DNA from 2 places in the Ligilactobacillus animalis genome. Region 1 is predicted to be linked to the other one. Evidence: riboswitches for the same ligand, from Rfam matches in the RefSeq annotation. Region 1 holds a riboswitch; the other holds the start of a gene.
What was found. Region 1 has a riboswitch for lysine ahead of lysA (diaminopimelate decarboxylase). Riboswitches for the same ligand answer to the same signal wherever they lie in the genome.
Positions count from the first base shown of each region.

Region 2: linked by a shared signal. The riboswitch ahead of GSR62_RS01135 (amino acid permease) and the one ahead of lysA (diaminopimelate decarboxylase) in region 1 are both predicted to bind lysine.

Region 1 covers NZ_CP047141.1:909,381-912,810, forward strand. Annotated here, with positions in the region: gene dapF (diaminopimelate epimerase) at 78-1,070, opposite strand; lysine riboswitch at 1,297-1,476, shown strand; gene lysA (diaminopimelate decarboxylase) at 1,555-2,862, shown strand; gene dapD (2,3,4,5-tetrahydropyridine-2,6-dicarboxylate N-acetyltransferase) at 2,908-3,430, shown strand, end outside.
Region 2 covers NZ_CP047141.1:251,361-254,790, reverse strand. Annotated here, with positions in the region: gene serS (serine--tRNA ligase) at 1-193, opposite strand, end outside; gene GSR62_RS01135 (amino acid permease) at 494-1,978, opposite strand; lysine riboswitch at 2,094-2,270, opposite strand; gene budA (acetolactate decarboxylase) at 2,322-3,044, opposite strand; gene alsS (acetolactate synthase AlsS) at 3,061-3,430, opposite strand, start outside.

The DNA.
Region 1 (3,430 bases):
TATCAGGGGTCTTTTTTTGTATTAAAAAATACTGGAGCCATAGTTGATTTGAAGTCAACCATGGCTCCAGTATTATATTAGGCATTTAGATGTTGGATAAATTTTAAGTAAGCTTCTTGTTCACCGGTCGCTTGGATCTGACAAACATTGGGAGTAACTGTATTGTGATGTAAGTGATTTTCAGCAACTAAAATATCATGGGTGAAAGTTGCATTTCCGATCAACTGGATCTTAAATTGATCATCTAATTGTTGCACTTTAGTTTTGACCATTCCCCCGGGATTGAAGACTGTTATCTCTTGCGTGAGATCGCAGTGCTCGGGATGACTGAGATAAAAGGCTAAACTTGTAGCCGACATTCCAGTCCCACAAGCATTAGTAAAACCTACGCCCCGTTCGTAAGTACGCACAAATAGCTTGTTTGGACCTAGGATCTGAGCAAAGTTGACGTTGACACCATCTGGAAAATACGGGTTTGGGGCATTTAACTTAGCGCCTAATTCGCCTAAAAATGTTCCAGCTTTCTCAATATCGGGTACAAAACTGATCAAGTGGGGATTGGGTACGGCCATGATCGTAAAGTGTAATTTTTCCTGAGGGTCAAATTCCGCCAAGGGACGATCGATGACCTGCTCAGCTCCTAGGTTATCAAAGGGAAGATAGCGCTTCTCAAAATGAACGGGTGAGATCTCAACGCCAAAAGCAGGAACATTAGGCGCTAGGTCGGCTTGTTTTTGGACTTCTAGGTCACTTTGGCGAGTCTGAACTTTAAAAGCTGTCAGCGCGTGTTTTTCGGCAAAATAACGCGCAACTGTACGCAGACCATTACCGCACATTGATGCTTCGCTCCCATCAGCATTGATAACGCGCATTTGTGCCACCGTGTTGGGAGTAGAACTCTTTTGAACGACTAGGACGCCATCCGCGCCACCTAAGATACCGGAAGTTTTAGTCGTGAGTGTTTTGGTCAGTGTGACCAATTCTTGTTCGGTCAAAGGTGTAGTCAGTAATGTTTGATCTAAGATAAAAAAACTATTCTGTGATCCATGAACTTTTTTTAAGTTGATCATGAATATCCCTCCAATTTTTTAAGCGAATAAGGGCTTATTTTCCCCCATCTTGTATGATGAGAGGCAATCTCGCTTTAATTTTTCGATAACTGAATTGTATCATTTTTAATTTTAATGACAAGAGTCAAATATATAAAATTCTAGATTTTTTTATAAAAAAACCGATTTTCAAAAAAATAATATTAAAATCCCTTGACGTATCACATTAAAAATTATAGTATTATGTTAAATCGAAGAGGCGCAACTGACATGAGTAAGGTTCTTTAGCTGCTATAACAGTGTTTGAGTGGTCCTTGAAAGGGGAAGTTGCCGAAGTTTTAGGTGTTTATAGACACTTAACGCTGGGTTGTGGTTTAAGAGATCACAGACTGTCGCAAACTAAACTTTGCGGAGTGCTATCGATCAAACAGAATTTTGCAATTATTCCAGCAAGATCTTTTTAGGCGATAGGACTAAAAAGATCTTTTTTTTGTGCAATTTATTTATTGGAGGGGAACTTATGACGTTACCAACGAATAACGCCGGTCATTTGACGATCGGCGGTGTAGATGCGATCAGCTTAGCCCATCAATACCAAACTCCATTGGTCGTATATGATGTGGCTTTGATCAAGGAGCAGATCACTAAATTTAAACGAGTTTTTGAAGAGCAAGCTGTTGACTATGAAGTCAGCTATGCTAGTAAGGCATTTTGTTCGGTAGCAATCTACCAAGTGATCAATGAATTGGATTGTCATACAGATGTTGTTTCCGGTGGTGAATTAGCAACTGCTTTAAAAGCTGGTTTTCCCGCTGAAAAGATCAGTTTCCATGGAAATAATAAGTCGATCGCTGAACTTGAATTTGCGATCAAAGCCGGCGTCGGTGTGATCATCGTGGATAATTTTTATGAGATCGAACTTCTACAGAGGGTCTTACGGGAGCAAAAAGCTAAAGCTAAAGTCATCTTGCGCGTGACTCCGGGTATCTCAGCGCATACGCATGAATATGATCAAACGGGCCAGATCGATAGTAAATTTGGGTTTGATCTAGCTTCGGGGCAAGCTGATAAGGCTTTGACTCAGTTACTGGCTGACCCGCAGATCAAGGTTTTAGGGCTCCATGCACATATTGGTTCCCAGATCTTTGAATTAGGTGGCTTTGAGTTAGTTGGTCAAAAATTGATGGAAGTGGCTCATTCTTGGAAGCAAAAATACGATTATACAACTAAAGTTATCAACGTTGGTGGTGGTTTTGGTATCAAATATACCGCTGAAGATGATCCGATGGCACCAGAAAAATTTGTCGAGCAGATCATTAAGGCGGTAAAGCAAAAGGCGCTGGAATATGAGTTGGAGCTTCCAGCAATTTGGATCGAGCCCGGGCGTTCGATCACAGGACCAGCTGGATATAACCTATATACAGTCGGGGCACGAAAAGATATTCCAGACCATTTATCGTATTTAGCAGTTGATGGTGGCATGGGAGATAATATTCGCCCCGCCTTATATCAAGCTAAGTATGCAGCTGTTTTAGCTAATGAGCCAAACGCCAAAGTGACTCAGACAGTGCATTTAGCTGGAAAATACTGTGAATCAGGGGATATTTTGATCGATAAATTAGCTTTACCTGAAACAAAACCAGGTGACATCATCGCGCTGTTAGCAACGGGGGCATACGGTTATGCGATGGCTTCAAATTACAATCGTAACCCACGTCCCGCAGTTGTTTTTGTTGAAAATGAGCAGGCTAAACTAGTGGTCAAACGTGAGACTTACGCTGACTTATTGAAGTTGGATCTACCTTATAAATAAAATCAAGAAAGGAAAGCTACTTTTTGGTAGTAGCAATTAAAGAACATGGCAGAATTAAACGCACAAGAAATTATCAATTTTATCGCAAACGCAGACAAGAAGACACCGGTCAAAGTTTATTTGAACGCTTCGATCGCTGACCTTGATATTCCAAATGAGATCAAAGTTTTTGGCGGGGCAGATAGTGCTGTATTATTTGGTGACTGGCAGGTCGTCAAACCATTTTTAGCCACTAACCAAACTAAGATCAAAGACTATGTGATCGAAAACCAAACGCGAAACTCCGCTGTACCGTTACTAGATCAAAAAGATATCAATGCGCGGATCGAACCCGGCGCTTTGATCAGAGATCAGGTCTTGATCGGTGATAATGCAGTCATCATGATGGGGGCGATCATCAACATTGGAGCCGAAATCGGTGCTGGTTCAATGATCGATATGGGGGCTGTTTTGGGTGGCCGTGCGATCGTAGGTAAGAATTGTCATATCGGTGCGGGGACTGTTTTGGCGGGGGTAGTCGAACCAGCGTCGGCAACGCCTGTGATCATCGAAGACGATGTTTTGATCG
Region 2 (3,430 bases), 660 kb from region 1:
TACGTTTAGCTTGCGCGATCGCTTCGGATACTTCATTGCGCTTTTGCTTCAAAGATTCTGATTGCACCAAAAGTTCACGGCGTTCTTTATCTTTTGCCAATAATGTATCGATCGTTTCAGCTTCCACACCACGTGTTGCTAAACGAGCTTTGATATCATCTGGATTTTGACGGATCATTTTAATATCTAACATCTTATTGCCCCCTAATTTAGCTAATTATTTTATCTAATCGAAAAAAAGAGCCTTTCCGTCCCCTAAATTGGGACGAAAAGACTCTTTTCGCGGTACCACCCAAGTTCGACATAACGTCGCACTCATATACAAATAACGGTTTTCCCGTGCGGCATTACCCGCCCATACAAGGTTACGCTGGAGTTTCGGCGTCATGGTTTGCAGCGACCACCATGTCTCTGTCATGCCTACTTATGGCGAACTCAGATGTTTCGATTATTTATACCAGTATCATAATATTTATTTTGCAAAATAGCAAGTCTATTCTAGACTTTCATCGATTTTTTCTTGCATTTCCATTTTTTCTTTGGAAATATCATGTGGGGTCAGATCCACTTCATCCAATGGAATAACTTTAGTCTTATATTTGATCTTATAGTAAGCATACAAGATGATGAACAATGGAACTGACATATAGGAGACCCCGATCGCTTGCCAGTTAAAGTCCTTGAATGATTGGATATCTTGGCCGATGATGACTAAGATACACAAGATCAAGGCTAGGATCGGACCAAATGGGAACCACTTAGCCTTGTATTTCAACTCACTTAAGTCATGACCTTGCGCTTTGAAAGCACGGCGGAAACGATAATGCGAGACCGCGATCCCGATCCAAGCGATAAAACCAGTCAAACCACTAGCACTCACTAAGAAAGTATAGACTTGATTACCAAAGATACTTGCTAAAAATGTAAATAGACCAACGAGCGTCGTCCCGAGCAAAGCAAAGATCGGGATCCCACGGGAGTTGACCCGCGAAAACATCTTCGGTGCATCGCCATCGACACCTAAAGCAAACAACATCCGGGTCGAGGCATACATCCCTGAGTTAGCCGCCGATAAGACCGAAGTCAAAATAACAGCATTCATCACCGAAGCAGCGGAAGCAAGACCGGCCCGCTTAAAGACTAAGGTAAATGGACTGATCGCAATATCGCTTGCTTCAGAACCTAATAAGTTTGGACTCGTATAAGGAATGATGCAGGCGATCACAAAGATCGAAAGGATATAGAAGAGCAAGATCCGCCAAAAGACTTGTTTGATCGCTTTTGGTAAACTCTTTTCAGGATCTTTAGTCTCACCGGCTGTGATCCCGATCAATTCAGTCCCTTGAAAAGAGAACCCGGCTACAACAAAGACGCTCAAGATCGTTGGGATCCCCCCAACAAATGGGGCATCACCTTTGGTAAAGTTTTCTAAGTAAGTTGCATGCCCACCTAAAATACCAAAGATCGTTAGTAACCCAACTGCTAAAAAGACGACAACTGTTACGACTTTGATCAAAGCCATCCAGTATTCAGCTTCACCAAAAGATTTAACTGATAAGGCATTGATAAAAAAGATAAGTAGTAATGCTGATAAACTAAAGACCCAAGCTGGAACATGTGGGAACCAAAATTTCAAAACTAAGGCGACCGTCGAGATATCAACCGCTAATGTGATCGCCCAGTTGAACCAATAATTCCATCCCATCGCAAAACCAAATGCCGGATCAACAAAGCGGCGCGCATAAGTCGCAAACGAACCTGTCACCGGAAGATAAGTTGCCATCTCCCCTAAAGATGTCATCAAAAAGTAGACCATCAGACCGATCCCTAGATACGCCACCAAAGCGCCACCAGGTCCCGCGGTCGAGATCGCTGAGCCACTGGCCACAAATAAACCAGTCCCGATACTACCACCAAGTGCGATCATCGACAAATGTCTTGTCTTCAATGACCGCTTCATTGTATTCTTCTCTGCCATGAAAATTCCTCCTATTTTTTAGAGAAGTCGTGCAAGCATATAAAAAGCGCACCTCCGAGACATCGAAAGTGCGCTTTGATCATCTATCAATTCATTCTTGTAGCAAACTGCCACTCATCTCGATAGCGCTCCGTAGTTACAACTACGACAGTTCCCGATCTCTTAAACCGGGCCCCAGCCTAGACAAAATAAAGTTTGCCCAGCTTCGGCAAATTCCCCTTTCACTAGGTTTCAGCGTTGCTTTATCAACTCCACCTAGCTACTGATGGTTTTTGCGACCTCTTCTTCGACGTTTTCAATTTCCAATTTTAACTTGGATGCGATCTAATTGCAAGACATATCTTTAATTTTGTCCCTCCGCTTGCTCGATCTGAGCATGTAGATCAGCGATCGCCAAGTCTTTTGCTAAAAATTCTTGATCTGCCACTGGGAAATGTTGCTCGATCGTAGCAAACGGCTGCAATTGGACCGTAGCTTGCTCGATCTCAAAATCAAGTAAGTGGCCCCCCATTGACTTATCATCGGCTAAGAAATGCAAGTGATAGCCGGCTGCTGCCATCCCTTGAAACATTTCTGGTGCAAAATAACCAATGACCGTACCCGTGATCGCTTCAGCATCAAACAAAGCCTGTTCATCCGCTACCTGCGTCAAGGTCTTATAGGGCCGGGTTTGCTTTTCGACCGCACGTGTCTTAACTTTGTTAAAGCGCCCCGTGATCTTAACTGCAAAGAACAGATTTTTGTACGGATAATTAGCCAAGATCTGCTCACCTAGCTGCTTTTGCGTCAAAGCTCTAACTGTAAACGTATCTTTGGCTTGATCAAAGTGGACCGTAGCAAAAGGCACTTTTTCCTCGGGCTTTAAGATCCGGACCTCACCTGTGCTTTGGACCAAATAAGGTGTGTGATCTAACAAGACCATTTCACCATCCAGCCCACTGGCTGTCCCGATCCCAAAATCGCCATGCTCTAACAGGTCAGCTACCGTCAATGTGCCTTCAAACAGACCGGGAACTAACATCCCTAAAGTCCCATGTTGATAGACACGACTTTCATATTTTTCCATATATCCTCTACCTCGATCAGTGTAATTGGTCTTCCAAGATCGTCTTACCTAATTCTTGGTTGAAACTGTAATCGACCGGTACATCCACGATCGTTGGTCCCTTTTCTTTGAAGGCCTTATCTAATACTTCTTCTAATTCAGAAGCTTTATTGACGCGATAACCTTTAGCGCCAAAGCTTTCTGCATATTTCACGAAATCGACGGGGCCAAATTTAACAGCGGCCGACTTACCATATTTCATCTCTTCTTGGAATTTGACCATATCGTAGTTACCGTCATTCCAAATAATGTGCACGATATTTAAATCCAACCGGACTGCCGTTTCCAAGTCTTGGGATGAGAACAAGAAACCACCGTCCCCTGAAACCGAGACCACTTTGGTATTC